Regions from separate parts of the Zhenhengia sp. genome, predicted to be linked through region 2. Evidence: a T-box and tRNA genes for the amino acid it is inferred to sense, from the RefSeq annotation. Region 2 holds a T-box; the other holds one or more tRNA genes.
What was found. The T-box of region 2 lies ahead of ACLTBU_RS00260 (valine--tRNA ligase). A T-box ahead of a tRNA ligase gene usually reads a tRNA of that ligase, here a tRNA-Val.
Positions count from the first base shown of each region.

Region 1: it has a tRNA-Val gene. The T-box ahead of ACLTBU_RS00260 (valine--tRNA ligase) is inferred to sense a tRNA for this amino acid. The anticodon was not compared.

Region 1 covers NZ_JBKVCH010000009.1:37,893-46,503, reverse strand. The annotation lists gene ACLTBU_RS10945 (peptidylprolyl isomerase) at 1-723, shown strand, start outside; gene ACLTBU_RS10940 (nitrite/sulfite reductase) at 846-2,396, shown strand; tRNA gene ACLTBU_RS10935 (tRNA-Val) at 2,573-2,645, opposite strand; tRNA gene ACLTBU_RS10930 (tRNA-Met) at 2,650-2,723, opposite strand; gene ACLTBU_RS10925 (MATE family efflux transporter) at 2,865-4,295, opposite strand; gene ACLTBU_RS10920 (patatin family protein) at 4,363-5,235, opposite strand; gene ACLTBU_RS10915 (FtsB family cell division protein) at 5,627-5,902, opposite strand; gene yabQ (spore cortex biosynthesis protein YabQ) at 5,963-6,481, opposite strand; gene yabP (sporulation protein YabP) at 6,494-6,772, opposite strand; gene ACLTBU_RS10900 (RNA-binding S4 domain-containing protein) at 6,838-7,077, opposite strand; gene ACLTBU_RS10895 (HU family DNA-binding protein) at 7,147-7,422, opposite strand; gene mazG (nucleoside triphosphate pyrophosphohydrolase) at 7,474-8,271, opposite strand; gene spoVT (stage V sporulation protein T) at 8,346-8,611, opposite strand, start outside.
Region 2 covers NZ_JBKVCH010000001.1:43,117-51,727, reverse strand. The annotation lists gene ACLTBU_RS00280 (pentapeptide repeat-containing protein) at 1-344, shown strand, start outside; gene ACLTBU_RS00275 (helix-turn-helix domain-containing protein) at 492-1,535, shown strand; gene ACLTBU_RS00270 (hypothetical protein) at 1,802-2,224, shown strand; gene ACLTBU_RS00265 (sugar ABC transporter permease) at 2,559-2,789, opposite strand; gene ACLTBU_RS00260 (valine--tRNA ligase) at 3,223-5,610, opposite strand; T-box leader at 5,672-5,936, opposite strand; gene ACLTBU_RS00255 (HAD-IIIA family hydrolase) at 6,138-6,665, opposite strand; gene argS (arginine--tRNA ligase) at 6,856-8,611, opposite strand, start outside.

The sequences.
Region 1 (8,611 bases), on a different contig from region 2:
GCTGTTGTTGATGGCCGTGAAGTAACAGAAAGCCATCTTGTAAGCTTAGTGCAAAGTTTAGGTCAAAATGCTGCAAGATTTGCTGGCGAAGGTGGTCGCAAACAACTTGTTGAAGAATTAATCACTCAAGAACTTTTCTATTCAGATGCTATTGCTAATGGTTTAGATAAAGATGCAGAATTTTTAGCTACTGCTGAAAACATGTACAATACATTATTAAAACAATATGCGCTTAGCAAATTACTCGGTACTGTAACAGTATCTGATGAAGAAGCTGAAAGCTATTTCAACGATCACAAGGATACTTTCAAATCAGGCCCAAGTGCACGTGCTAGTCATATTTTAGTAGATTCTAAAGAACAAGCTGAAGCTATTCTTGAAGAAATCAACGGTGGTCTTAGCTTTGAAGAAGCTGCTTCTAAATACTCAAGCTGCCCATCTAGAGAACGTGGTGGAGATTTAGGTGAATTTGGCAAAGGTCAAATGGTTCCTGAATTTGAAAATGCAGTATTTAACATGAAAGCTGGTGAAGTAAGCGCACCTATTCAAACACAATTTGGTTACCACATTATTAAAGTTGCATCTGTAAACGAAGGTGAAGATGCTAAATTTGAAGATGTAAAAGATAGAGTTAAACAACTTGTTATGTCTATGAAACACAACGCAGTTTACACAGCAAAACAAGCTGAACTTAAAGCAAAATACACTGTAGAAGTAAAATAACTTTTCCTATTTAAAAGAGCGCAAGAAATCCATATGGACTTCTTGCGCTCTTTTTATTTTTAAGTATACCTTTATTTAGATGTGGAAAACTAAGAAAAACTTTAACCATTACAGGTGATATTATGAATAAACTTAACGAAATCCTACTTGAAGAACTCCCTGACCTAAAAAAACACAGCGAAGCTTTTCTTAATAAAGAACTTTCAAAACTAAACTTTAAACGTTACTCTGGAGCTTTTGGTGTATACGCTACGCGTAGTCAGAAAAGTTTTATTCTCCGTTTTCGACTCCCCGGAGGTGTTATCTCTAAAGAAGAACTTCAGTTCATCTATGATATGGCTCTTAAATATAATTTAGGCGGTATCCATCTTACAACAAGGCAATGTATTCAATTACACAATCTTTCCTTAGATGCTATCCTAGACATTATAGAACAAGGCATTTTAAAAGGTCTCTACACTCGAGGAAGTGGTGGAAATTATCCTAGAAATGTATCTATGTCTCCACTCACCGGTGTAACCCCTGGAGAAGCTTTTGATGTTCTTCCTTTTGCTATAGCAGCTAATGTTTATCTTCTAAAATCTATTTATGCTTATCATTTACCTAGAAAATTCAAAGTAGCTTTTTCTAATACCCCAACTGCAGATGCTCATTCTACAATACAGGATTTAGGCTTTATTGCTATGTCCTATGATCATAACCCCTTCTTTAAGGTCTATGCAGGCGGTGGCTTAGGCAAGGATCCTGAACCCTCTCTTGTTATCCCTATTTCACTTCCTCCCTCAGATGTACTCTATGCTATAGAAGCTATGCTAAATTTATTTATAAAGGAAGGAAATTACGAGGATCACAATAAAGCGCGTGTCAGATACATCGTCAACAAACTAGGCAAAGCTCAATTTATTGCTAGTTTTTTAGATGAGCTTGAAATAGCTAAACAAAGCAAAGAGCTTTCCCTCCCTTTTACACCTAGCTTCGAAGTCTATGAAGATTGGTCTACTACCCTCATACATCCTCGTATTTTTAAGCAAAAGCAGATAAATCTATATAGCATGTATTTTCAACCTCTAGGTGGCCAGCTTACATTGAAGCTCCTCAAGCAACTCCTTCAATACTTAGACTATCTGCCTAAAGTACGCTTAAGGCTTACTATGACCGAAGGTTTTTATATGATTAATTTAGATGAGGCAACAGCCCTTAAACTACTTGAGCTTACAGACGGCCTAGGTGGTGAAACTAAACTTACTCAAAGTGTAAGTTGTATTGGTGTTCCCACTTGCCAAATGGGTATACTAAATAGCCAAGAACTTCTAGATAACATTATCTCCTACTTCAATCATAAAAAGTATAAAAAAGATATATTACCCCGTGTATATATTTCTGGGTGCCCTAACTCCTGTGGGGTACACCAAATAGGTAGCATCGGCTTTGCGGGCAAGAAAAAACGTATCGAGAATGTTATCACCGACTGTTATACGCTGTATATAGGCGGTTCTTTCCATGCCGATCATGTAAGACTTGGTATACCTTTAGGAGATATACCTTCACCACTTATTCCAGAATTTCTTTATAAGCTAGCTCTGCAACTAGAATCACTTAATATAAATTTTGATACTTGGTTCGAGACCGATCAAGATTCTCTTACAGCTTTTATACAGCCTTATCTGGTATAAAGTTTAAAATAGGCTAGAACACACCCAATAAAGTTGCCATCATAGGAATATCTACCCATGGTATCAAAATACCCAAGGCTATCGTATAGCTGTATTTTCTCAAAAATCTATGCCTTCTACACCCCTTAACAAAATAAAAAAGCACCGCAAAATGCGGTGCTTTTTTAAATTAAAAATGGTCGCTATAGGGCTCGAACCTATGACCCCCTGCTTGTAAGGCAGGTGCTCTCCCAGCTGAGCTAAGCGACCAAAGTAGCGGAAGACGGATTCGAACCGCCGACACCATGGGTATGAACCATGTGCTCTAGCCAACTGAGCTATTCCGCCATATTCATTTCTTTAAGGCCCGTGCCTCAAGTACTTCTGTAGTATATACTATTACTTGTCATAATGCAAGTACTTTTTTTATTTTTTTTGTTATAACTAGAAGTTTTTTATCACTTCTAGTTATAACATGAGAAAATTAGATTAATCCATAACCTTTTTATCATTAAAAGTCTTTTTATAGAAGATGCCAAAACAAATAAATGTTGTAATAGATGCTAAAATATCTGCTACTGGCTCAGCAGTAAATACACCCGCTAATTTATTTTCCATTAGTAATGGTAAGATAAAGATAAGCGGAATTAATAGAATAACCTTTCTTAATAAAGCTAAGAATAAAGAAATTTTTGCCTGACCTAACGCTAAAAACGTCTGTTGACATGAATTTTGTATACCCATCATAAACATCCCAGCAAAGAAGATCCTAATCCCCCAACTTGTCATACTCATAACTTCTGGATTTTTATTAAAAATGCTTACAAATACTCCTGGTACCGTCATAAGCAAAATCCACATTATACCTGTATAAGCAAAGCTACTCATCAAGAAGAGTTTGAAAGCTTTCTTAACTCTATCCATTTGTTTAGCACCATAGTTATAACTAATAATAGGTTGCGCTCCTTGTGCAAGTCCCATAAGTGGTAACACAATGATTTGCATGATACTACTCATAATGGTCATAGAACCAATGGCTAAATCACCAATTCCTACCCCTATTGCATCCCCATATATAAGTAATTGTTTATTAAGACTGATTAAAACAAGACTTTCTGTCGCCTGCATAATAAATGGTGATACACCTAAAGTCGTAATTTTAAAGGCTATAGAAGCACTTGGCTTTAAGTATTCTTTCTTTATTTTAATTGTTGTCTTACTACCTAGAATCTCATTTATTACTTTGTTGTTAAATTTCTTCTCTTTACCAAAGAAGAAGTAAATAACCCATATTGCAGAAACAGCTTGTGCCATAATTGTTGCAAGAGCTGCCCCACGCACACCCATATCAAATCCAAAAATAAAGATAGGGTCCAATACGATATTAATAAATGCCCCCACCATGACTGTACACATACCTACTTTTGCAAAACCTTGTGTATTGATAAATGGATTCATACCAAGTGCAATTTGTACAGCAAGTGTTCCTAATAAGTAAATACCTAAATATTGAGTTGCATAAGTAATCGTGTCATTACTTGCTCCAAATGCCCATAAAATAGGCTCTTTGAAGATAAATAGAGCACACATAAGTACTGTTCCAAGGATAAGAAGCAATGAAAAACTATTACTTAATATCTTTTGTGCGCCCTCTTTATCCTTCTCTCCCATCTTAATAGCTGCAAGAGGTGCTCCACCCATACCTATAAGTGCACTAAACGCTGAAATAATCATAATAATTGGGAAAGCTACTCCAATACCCGCCATAGCTGCCTTTGCATCTGGAAGTCTACCAATATATATTCTATCTACAATATTGTAAAGAACATTCACAAGTTGAGCAATAATGGCCGGAAGTGCTAACTTAACAAGTAACTTACCTACACTATCTTTTCCTAAATCTGTAGTTTGTTGACTCACTTTATCATCTCCTTTTACATTACTAAATCATACCATACTACAATATTGTGATGAAGATATAAATACACTATTTGCTAACTACTACATTATCGCAATCACTACAGAAACTTTTTATCTGTCCATAGAGCCTTGCTGCATCTTCATATCCATTATTATAAAGTTCTCTAAGTTTTTCTACATCCTTTTCAAATCTTCCTATTGTAATAGGCTTAGAGGGACGAATAACCAAAGCTTCTCCAGAAGCTTCCCACTCACTTAATGTCTTTAACGTATTGTTATACATATGATGCCTATTTTGGATCGTCTCAATAAGCTTTGGATAACCCTTGTATTGTCTACTGTATAACCATTTAAAAGGTTCTGGCTTTTTCACATATCCTTCATTGCGTGTTACCACAACGATTTGTTTCGTATTTCCTCTCTCTTTCGAAAATTGAATAGGTATAGAATCAGCAGTTCCCCCATCTAGATACTTCTTTCCTTCAATCTCCACAATAGGTGCAAACATAGGAATAGAACTTGATGCCCTCAAATAACGATTTACTAAACTTTTATGACCACCATCTAGGTATTCTGGTTCCCCTGTCTCACAGTTAGTTACCACAATAGTTAAATGCATATTAGAATTATAGTAAGTTTCATAATCAAAAGGTACTAACTTATTAGGAATTTCTTCAAAGAGAAAATCCATTCCAAATATACTACCTCTCTTAATCATTCCTTCAAAGCTTAAATAACGTTTATCCCCAACATAATCTGTATTCACTTTAAAGTTTCTCCCTCTTTGTCTTGAGATATAAGACACAGCATTACAAGCACCTGCTGAAACACCTATAATATCCTGAAAAAGCAGACCTTTATCTAGGAAAAAATCTAATACGCCCCCTGTATAAAGCCCTCTCATACCTCCACCTTCTAATACTAGACCGACCTTGTTCATCTCTATCATCTCTTTCCCTTCAAAACTTCTTTCTTTGATTCTATTCTCATGTTCCTTCTTTTGTCTAGCATCTTTTGTAATTTTATTAATGTTATTTTTAAATAATAATGTAAATTTGAATTTTTTGTTGTATTATAAGGAACAAATGAGGATTCATCACGATAAGATTCAAATCACTATTACTCTGTTCATTTATATTCTTATCTTACCATTCCCAATGTGAAATTCTCTTTTAGCGGTTACCACGCGAAAAAGCAGATACTTATAAGGCTCGTCCTGGTACAAGTGAACACCAAAGTGGACTTGCTATGAAACTTTGCATGTACGCCTAAACATCAAAACACGTCTTTAACAGGTATACTAAATCCTATCAAGACGTGTTTTTTATGCTTTATTTCTCTTTAAATACAATATCATCTTTTTTAACCATTCCAAGTTTATCTCTTGCTACACGTTCTATATACTCCAATGATTCCATGTGGTCACGTTCATCTTCTAGTCCTTGAAGTTCTGCTTTATCTTTTTCTAACTCTTTCTGTGCTTCTATAATCTGTTCATCTACACTATCTATGACTTTATTAAGTTCTATTGTTTTAAATCCAAAATAGATTAGTATACCTATGCTGGCAACAAGTGTTATACGCCATACTATTTTTTTGTTCATCATATGTACCCCACCTAATTAATCATATAACCTAATTTTAATATGTTTGGATAAAGTTGTAAATCACTTTGTTTTACTATACTTTAATTGTGAACGCACATCTGACTTTTGATAATAGATTTTACGACTTAGTTTCTTAGTTTGTCTTCTGCGATATGTATTAAGACGCAACAGCAATCTTTGGAATGCCTTTAATGGAATCTTAATTAAATGGATTATCCACTTAATTGGGATTCCTAAAATATGTAAGATGTAATCTATAATTTGCTTCATCAAGTCAATAAGCCAGGTTGCAAACTTCATAAAAATAATACTAAATGTACAAAGGTAGAATACTCCACCTAAAAGCATGCCGAGGAACACGAAAAACCTAATTTTACCGTAATTATGCATATAGAGGATAGCAAAGCCTATGAGTGCGCCGCTAACCCAATACAATGTATCCTCTACTTGGATAAGCCAATTGGGATGGGGAATGATCTTTCTGAAAATCCTAATCAGATCATAGAACATCCCCATAATAATGCCTATCTCTATACAAGTTAGAAATAGAAGGGTTTGACTATTAACTACTTGATTCATTCTACGCCTCTTTTATTTGAATAAACGAGCTATTAATGAACCCTTTTTGCTCGCTCCACTTTGATCTTGATAAGCTAGTCCTGTTACACGGCCTTCTACAATTAATTCCCCACTATCCAAATTCATTTTTACGATGTGCAAATCGTCTCCCTCAATGTCTAAGTATCCATCTACAGTCTCAAGCTCTATTACCTTCTCATCAAAAGCAAAGACATCTGTTACACCTGTCATATTAAGCCTAGCACGATCTATGAGATTTACTGCATGTTTCTTGGATATCTTCTCATCCATACAAAAATCCACCCCTTTATAATAAGTTCTTACTACTTATTTATATTGAGGTGGATAGATTTTTATTACAACATGCGATATAGGCTTTCTGTATCTTCTTTTTTTACATGCTCTTTAATATCGAGAACTTCATATTTTAAAAGTTTCTCACCAAATTGAATTTGGATAACGTCTCCTACTTTCACATTGTTAGAGGCTTTTACTACTTTATTATTAATACTTACACGCCCTTGGTCACAAGCTTCCTGTGCTATAGTACGTCTTTTAATAATTCTTGTAAGTTTTAAATATTTATCAATACGCATAAGAAATTCCTTTCTTGTATAGATAAAAAGAATCTACACAACGTGTAGATTCTCTCATCTATCAATAAATTATTGATTTACAGCATCTTTTAAAGCTTTACCAGCTTTAAATTTAGGAGCTTTACCCCCTGGAATTTGGATTTCTTCGTTTGTTTTTGGATTTCTACCAACACGTGGTTTTCTTTCAGTAACTTCGAATGTACCAAATCCAACTAATTGCACCTTACCATTGTTTGTAAGTTCTTCCATAACTGCATCTTCAAAAGCTTTTAAAGCTTTTTCAGCATCTTTTTTACTAATTTCAGCTTTTGCAGCCATAGCTGCTACTAATTCAGATTTGTTCATAATGAGTTCCTCCTCTATTCATGTACATACATGGATATTATGTATTGAAAATTAGATGTTTGATTCAACTTTTTTAGATTCTTGCCATAGCTGATCCATCTCTTCCAATGTCATTTGCGTTAGTTGTTTTTCCTTAGCAAACGCCGAATTTTCAATATATCTAAATCTATTTATAAACTTTTCCGTAGTGTTTGTCAAGGCAAATTCCGGATTTATTTCTAAAAAATAAGATAAATTAACCACAGAAAACAAAACATCTCCTAATTCAGCATTCATGTTCTGTTTATTACCTGATTTAATCTCTATTTTAAGTTCTTCAAGTTCCTCCAAAACCTTGTCAATAATAGGTTCATAGCTATCCCACATAAATCCTACAGAAGCTGCTTTTTTCTGCACTTTGTAAGCTCTTGTAAGGGCTGGAAGGGTCTTTGTAATACGCATCATAGATTCCGTCTGGCTTTGCTCATTTTTCTCTTTTTTCTTAAGTATCTCCCAAGTTTGGAGAATTTTTGAGGTATCACTTGTCTTTTCTTCATTTCCAAATACATGAGGATGTCTATAAATTAACTTAGATGCAATACCATCCACTACATCTTCCATAGTAAATGTTCCCTGTTCACTTGCAATTTGAGCATGCATAAGTACTTGAAGTAATACATCTCCAAGCTCCTCTTTCATATTCACCATATCTTTATTATTAATAGCATCTATAAGTTCATAACTCTCTTCTAATAAAGATTCTTTCAATGATTCATGCGTCTGCTCTCTATCCCATGCGCATCCTTCTTCACTTCTAAGTTTTGCAATAATCTCTAATAACTCTTGGTATGTATACTTTTTATCTTTCATATTCATCACCTCTTTAAATTTATTGTATCATATAAAATGCCAGCAACTTATACAAAATAGTTACTGGCATTCTTTTATTGGCCCATTTGTCTTCCTAAAAAACCTGACGCTGATTGTGCGAGTTTTTCTTCTACTTCGCCCATATGTGTGCCTTTATTGGTAGATAGGAAAATAACTGCTCCAATAGCATCTCCCTCACAAATAATAGGAGATATAATTTCAGAAAAATAACCTTCTGTACTACCTTCTGATAAAATAGGTACAAACTTAGAGTCCTCTTTTGCTGCATGCAAAAGACTACGCGCTTCAATAGCTCGCTCTAAATTACTACTGATACTCT
Region 2 (8,611 bases):
ATGAAATTCTGATGCTAGATATAGAGAGTTATAGAAAAAGCGTTAATACTATTTTAAAAGGCATAAATACTAGTCAGCCTAAAAAAGTAGATTATATGGGGAAAAACTTTAAAAGGGCAAATCTTGATGGGAAAGATTTCAGCATGTCCTTTTTGATTATGGCTAATTTAGAAGGGTGTAGCTTAAAAGGCACTAACTTTTTAGGAGCAGATCTACGAGATACTAACATTCAAAATACAGATTTAAGTGAGAGCATTTTTCTAACACAAATGCAGGTTAATGCCGCAAGAGGAAATAAAGCAACTCAATTACCAAAACATTTAACGAAGCCTACTACATGGTAGAGACAACTCCTATTTGACTCAACTTACGTTTGAGTAGACTCTAGAAATGCTTTATTGTTTAATGAAAGTATATACCTTAAAATAAAGTTGTAATGAGGCGGCCGAATTATTCAAGTATTAAATAGTGGTAAGATAGGAGAAGCAGGCATGAAATTAGAAATAGGTAAATGTATTAAAAGCCTACGATTGCAAAAAGGCATTACACAAGAAGAACTTGCCAATTATTTAGGGATTTCTTACCAAGCAGTCTCTAAATGGGAAACAGATGCTAATACACCAGATATTGCATTACTTCCACAGCTTTCTATATTTTTTGGTGTGACAATAGATGATTTCTTCAAATTATCAGATGAGGAGCATTTTAAACGTATAGATAACATGTTACTGAATGAGCGTATTATTTCAGATGAAGGGTTTGCCTATGCAAAGAAGTTCCTAAATGAATTGCTTATGCAAGATTCACAAAATATAGAGGCACTTTGTTTATTGTCTAAACTTTATAACCATAGGGCAAAATCAGATCATGAATTAGCTAAAACCTATGCTAAAGAGGCATTACTTTATGAGCCAACTAATCGCTCTTTACATGTAAGACTGATAGAAGCTAGCCAAGGTATTACAGGAGATGGTTATATTGATAATCATTCAGAACTCATAAAGTTTTATCAGAACTTCATTATACAGAACCCAACATATATAACAGGGTATATTATACTCATTAACCAGCTTATTGCTGATTCTAGATTTAAGGAAGCAGAGCGAGTGATTAAGCAGGCTAGGAAAGTAGAAGATCGTTATGTATTCTATATTTTTGAAGGAGATATACAATTAGGCTTAGGACATAGAGAAGAAGCAGTTGAAATATGGAATGAGACAGTTAAACGCTTTACCCATATATGGCAAGTATACGCATGTCGTGCAGACCGTTTCTTAAAATTAGATAGAGTAGAAGAAGCCATGAAGGATTACCATCAGTGCTTTGATATGCAAGAAAAACCTAGATTGGTAGATGGATTATGTTCCCTAGCACCTTTATATGAAGAACGAGGGGAGTATGAAAAAGCAATAAAAATATGGGAACAATACATGATGGTCTTACAAGAAGATCATGGTATCACAACGGGAGAGGCACTCGATGCCCCTATGAGAGAAATTGAAAGATTAAATAACTTAAAAAGCTCCTCTATTTAATAGGGGGCTTTTAAGTTATTTAATCTACTTATTTTTTTAATTTAGTTTATGTAGAAGGCATATAATTTATTTAGTTATTTTTGTAATGAAAGTTGAATATTTCTGTAAATTTTATTGTAAAAATATAATGAATATGATAAATATAAGAATATATAGAACAAAGAAAGAATAAAAAAGAAGAATATTATTATAATAGGATTGCTCAAGGAATTTGAATACTCGAATAACCATACTGTGAAAAGATAGAGAAAGGAATAGAGAAAACTATGAAAAAGAATATAGGATACATGGTAATTATTATAAGTATCATTATTATATTTATGATAAGTAATAATTATGGTAATAAGCCCTTTGAGCATCTCGTAGCAGATGAAATAGGAGATATTTTATTAAATACAGATTTTAGTGATGTAAGTGTGCGTATTGAAGAAAGTGAACATATAAAAGTGCTATCAAGACTTCTAAAAAGGATTATTATTCAAGAGGAAGAAAGGCCTAATAAATATGAAGTAAGTATGATACATTTTACGTTAAATATGAAAGATGGTAATAAAATACAATTAAGCCTTTGTAATCCTTATCTATTGATAGATGGCAAAAGCTATAAAATGAAATATGGTGCTGGTGAACAATTAAGAATGCTATGGTATCAGTATATACAGAAATCTCTGGTAGAAACTTATAATTAACATAAAGATCCTAGGGGATTGAAATATATGTTCTAAAATTTTATTAGATTAAAAATTAAGAATGTAGAAAGTACAAAAGGAAAGTGTATAATACATAAAAAAATATAAAAAGAGTGCCCCATAAGGTACTTTCAGTTACTTATACAGTAAAAATTTCGTAAAACTTGTGTTTCGCGAATAGTTCATTATATAAGTAAATCGCTCTTCTTATACCTAAAACCCACCTATAAGGCTTCCTGTTCTGCTATTAAACAATTTGTTTTATAGGTAGGGTTTTCTATTGTCAACAGTATCTGATATTGTTGAAAAAAATAACCATTTGTCAAGATATCTTTTATAGCGTAATTCTGCACTTAGAAGGTTTTTCTTTCTTATACAATACAACTACCAAATCACCTTGTTGAGGACAAATATTGCTTGCACTGATATACTTTCTTTTTTTATAAGTAGTTTCATTCACATTGTATTGAACTGTTATTAGATGTGGAAATTGTACCTGATTAATAACTTTGAGTCCCCCTAGTTTAATAACAGAAATCACAGTTCCTTTTACGCTATCTTCCATAATTATCATCCTCCTTAAATTCTCAGCTATTGGCTTATAAGAATATCATTAATTAAGTATAGCATATTCCTAATTAATAGGATAGTATAGTTTATACTAAAAATTCTGAATTTATACAAAGTACAATACATATAATAGGGTTATCTATACTCTATATATACAATATAGATAACCCTATCAATAATAATACTTATAGAGATTTAGGTATAGATAACTTGTATTTCGCGAAGAGTTACTTGTATAAAGAAAACCGCTCTTCTTATACCTAAAACCCATCTATAATGTATAGTGACATAAATGTGTTAATATATTGTTTTTGACACAAAAGTGTTTACATTTAACTTCCTCTCTTCTATCATGTATAGAATATAAAACACGGTTAATCTCCAAGTGGATCTATTAACTATGTTTTATATTTTATTAGTGCCTAAGTCTATCGCGTATTAATTATAAGATCTCCTATTGTGCCACAAGCTTTAATATCTTTTGATTCTCTTATAAAGTAATCAATATATATTGCATCCGTTATTATTATAAATTCTTTTAGTTCAGTCTTCATAGATAAATTATTCTCTGATTTATATTTCCGTATTTCTCCTAATACCCTTTTCAATTCAATTCCAAACCCTAGAATACTATTATTTATTTCCTCGTTAATTTTCCACTCCATCAGATGTATAGAAATACATTTCTCATATACTCTGAAAAAGCTTTGATAAATATACTCTGTTTGATGAGGAATATAGATGGCATATAACTTAAGAATATTAAGCAATGCATAATAAATAGTGTATTGTGCAGCACATCTTTCTTTTTCACCATGAATATGGGGTTTATATAATCTATCTTTTACAATTTCTAAATAATCATCACAAAAATCTTTCCAAAACAAGTCATCTATTTCGTGTCTTGCTAGACCTATTTCATATTGGTCTAACAATTTAGTGCATGTTAGCATTGTTTGATTTATTCGCTCTAATATCCATTTATCTGCTGGAAGTAAATGAGGTTTATTTTTACAAAGTAATAGGTTTTTATCAAAATCCTGTAAATGCATAAAACTAAATTTACTTGCATTCCATAGTTTATTCATAAATCTCTTTGAGGGCATTAACTCTGATTCAGAAAAAAATGTATCAGCCCCAAGTTTTGTATTAGCGGCCCAATATCTCAAAGCATCAGCGGAATGTTCTGTAATTAATGTTTTGGGAGAAAGTTTACCATTATTTTTGGATTTACTTATCTTCTCTCCTTTTTTTGCAAGAACAAATCCTGAAATCATGATGTCCTTCCAAGGTAGTTTACCCGTATGATATAAGCTTCTAACAATAGTATAAAATGCCCAAGTTCTTATAATTTCATGAGCTTGTGTTCTAAGGCTCATTGGGATTTCTAACTCTAATCTTTCGTCATGCTCGTGCCATTTGCGATTAATTTGTGGTGTTATAGATGAAGTGGCCCAAGTATCCATTACAGCAGTTTCAGGGATAAAGGTAGTTCCACCACACTTACAGATAGTTTTAGGGGTCTCTCCTAAAGGATTAATAGGTAAGTCTTTTTCTTGTGGAAGAATAACGGCTCCACATTTCTTACAGTACCAGATTGGAATAGGTACTCCAAAATAGCGTTGTCTCGAAATACACCAATCCCATTTTAGGTTCTGAACCCATGAAATATAACGGTTTTTCATTGAGATTGGATGCCAATTAATTTCATCAGCAGCTTGTAGATAACGATCCTTATCAGTTAATATATCAATGTACCATTGTTTAGAAGGAATAATTTCTACAGATTTTCCACAACGCTCATGTGAAGCTACTAAATGTGTCATTGTTTCTTGTTTGATTAATAGGTTTTGTTTAACTAGCTCCTCAATGATAATTTCTCTTGCCTTTTCTACTCTTAATCCTCCAATAAAAGGAATTTCATTATCGATTGTTCCATTAGGCAAAATAACTTTTTTGTAAGGCAGCTGATATTTATCATACCATTTTGTATCTGTTATATCTCCAAAAGTAGCACACATAACAATTCCGGTACCCTTATCTAATTCAACGTTATCATCTCCTAAGATAGGAATTTCATGTTTGTATAAAGGTGTAATAGCTTTCTTTCCAATATACTTTTTATAACGTGAATCTTGACTATTGATAAATAAAGCTACTACGCCATACAGTAGCTCAGGTCTAGTGGTTGCTACTATTAGTTGTTCATTGTCTACTTCAAATGGTATATAGTTAAAACTTGTGTCCTTTTCTACTGTTTCTAATTCAGCTTGAGCAATAGATGTTTGACACTCAGTACACCATAGTACTGGGGCTTCTTTGGTATAGGCTTTTCCCTTCTTTACGAGATCCAAGAATAGACGCTGAGAAATACGTGTTGTTGTAGGATTGATTGTTTCATACTGTAAATTCCAATCAACTGAAAAACCCATCGATTTCCACAAAGATGTAAATTCATGTTCATATTTTTGAGCTACTTCAGTACATTTTGTGGTCATTTCTTCTCTAGATAAGTTTCTGGCTAATAAATGGTATTCTTTTTCTACTAGTCTTTCTGTAGGTAAACCATTGTCATCAAAACCAAAAGGATAGAATATGTTATATCCGTGCATTCTTTTAAATCTAGCAATTATTTCTGCCTGAGTATAAGAGAAAATATGTCCTATGTGCAATTGTCCACTTACTGTTGGAGGTGGCGTATCAATAGAATAAGTTTGTTTCTGGTTATCATATCTATAGCTATAAATATCATTCTCCTCCCAAAGTTGTTGCATTTCTTTTTCAATGCTTGCTGCATCATAATGTTTTTGCATCATTTCATCCTCCTTTAGATTATAAAATATAAAACAAAAAACGCCCTAAGCATATGTCAAATATGCTTAGGGCGAACTCTTTATGTCCGTGGTACCACCTAAATTCAGATGAAAATCATCTGCTCTCGAACAGTGCGGGATGTGTAGTTATAAATCCGATACTGCTTTCCTTTTAACGGTGGAAATTTCCGGTGAAGTCTACTCTGGGGAATCCCTTTTCATTTCACAGCTCAAAGGCTACTTCCATACTCTCTTCATGAAGATTTTCACCATCCATCTTCTCTCTGCTAATCCAATGAGTATGTACTCCTCCTCGTCAATGCTTTGTCTTATATTTTTATTAATTGTACCTTTAATATTAAATATTGTCAATAATATCATGAATAATAGTTTTTGGTAAATTTACACACTAATCAGTTCGTATATTTCATTTAATATTATGAGTTGAAGGGTGAATTATTAATGAGTAGTCTATAGCTGCCCAAATAGTGCGAGAATTAGATATATGATTTTATAGGTGGGTTCTTATGTTATTTATTTAATAACCAATTCATTGCGTCTAATAGGTTTTTAGCAGTATACATAGGTTCAAAGTCAATCCATTTATGACGATATTTTCCTAAAGCTTCTTCTCCTGCCCCTGTTTTAACCAAAATAGCCTGCATACCAGCTTGAGAGGCTGCTAACATATCGCTCCATCTATCTCCTATTACGACGCAATTTTTTCTATTCAATTGATAGGTCTGAGAGGCTGTTAATAACATTTCTGGACTAGGCTTGCGGCAAGAACAATTTTCAGTATGGCTATGTGGACAGATATATACTTCTCTAAATCCAAAGCTTAATAGTTCGTCTTCAAAAGCCTGCAGTGTACATTCTCCTTTTGAAATGCCTGGTTGATTAGAGAAGGCAAAAAGAGGTATATTATATCTCTTAGCAAGTTCAAGTGCCTCTTTGGCAAAAGGATAGAGTTTAAATGCTCCTGGATAGGTTACAGAAGCATCTCCACCTATGGTTCCATCTCTGTCAATAAATAAAGCTTCAATGTTACGATACATTTTATTATCCTCCTAAGCAATCATTGTTTATTTGCTATAAGGTACTGGTGTAAATATTTAGAATTTTCATTCCTCTAAGTTAGTAATGACTTTACAGGCACCATGTTCTACTTTATTATTTTAAATAAAACAAATACTATATCTTTAATACCTATATAAAATAGCATTGAAATTTTAATAGGTACATTTATTACATTTTATGAGGAACTTCTATACCAAGAAGGTCTAAGCCTGTTACAAGCATTTCCTTACAAAGTGCAGTAAGTTTAAGCCAAGATTGTTGTTTGGAAATGTTGGATTCTGTAAGTATTTTATGTTCATGGTAGAAACGATTAAATAAGTTACAAAGCTCATAAAGATACTGACAAAGTTTATGTGGGCTATATTGCATAATACTTTCAGGAACGAGTTCATTAAATAAAGCAAGTTTAAGCATCAGTGCACGTTCCATTTCACTACTTGGAGCATCTATCTTACTTCGGACATCTACTAGAGAGGCTTTTTCTAATAGAGCACTCATACGTACTGCAGTATAAAGAAGGTAAGGTCCTGTATTACCTTCAAATGAAGTGAAACGTTCTAAATCAAAGACATAGTCTTTTGAAATTTGATTGGATAAATCTCCATATTTTAAGGCAGCAAGACCAATTTGTTTAGAGATTATAAGGGCTTCTTCTTTTGAGATAGCTTTATTCTGAGCAACCTTGGCATAAACTTTTGTATGAACTTCTTCAATTAGTTGCTCTAATCTCATTACTCCACCATTTCTTGTCTTAAAAGGTTTACCATCTGTACCATTCATTGTACCAAAACCTAGGAAGGTAAGTTTTGTTGTAGGGGGAATAAGTTCAGCTTTTCGAGCTGTACGGAAGACTTGTTCAAAATGTAAGGATTGTCTTTTATCCACAATATAGATAACTTCATTTGGGTTAAAGAGCTGTTTTCTCTCGATCAAAGTCGCTAAATCGGTTGTACTATATAAAGTTGCACCATCAGATTTCACTAAAATACAAGGTGGCATTTCACGTGTATCGGCATCTTCCTTAATATCTACAACTACAGCGCCATCATTTTCATAGGCTAGCCCAAGTTCTTTAAGATTTTCAATCATTTTAGGAATATAAGGCTGAGCATCACTTTCCTTTTTCCATAAATCAAAGTGTACGTTTAAAGCTGTGTAGTTTTTCTTCAGGTCATCTATAGAAACCTTTAAGATTTGCTGCCATAAAGCTTTGTAGCCAGGATGGTTCTGTTGGAATAAAAAAGTGATATTTTTTGCCTCAGACATAAATTCAGGATGTTCTTTCGCATAGCTACTTGCCACAGGATAAATTTCTTCTAATTCTGAAATTGTAAAAGGAGCCTCATTAGGATAATCCGCTTTATACGATGCATCAAAATAAGGAAGTTCTGGGTGACGCTTTTTTACTTCTGCAATAATAAGTCCAATCTGAAGTCCCCAGTCACCTAAATGGACATCTCCTAATACGTTATAGCCTAAAAAACGATACATACGTTTAAGACTTTCACCAATAATAGCTGTTCTAAGATGTCCTATATGAAGAGGTTTAGCAATATTAGCACCGCCGTAATCAATAATAACCGTTTCTTGGTTTTCTATAGGGGTGCATCCAAATTGCGGGCTAAGAGCTACATTATTTAAGTAGCTTACTAAATAATCATCCTGCAGTGTTATATTGATAAAGCCTGGAGCAATATACTGGATTGTTTCAAAGTAAGATTGATTTTGTAAATGTTCTACTACTTCTTTTGCAATAAGTATAGGGCTTTTCTTATAAGCTTTCGCAGCAGCTAAAGCCCCATTACACTGAAATTGGCAAAGGTCAGGTCTATTAGATAGGGTTACCTGACCATACGTATGGTTATAGCCACACGATGTAAAAGTATTGCCTACAAGTTCTGTAAGCATAGATAATAAGGTTTTC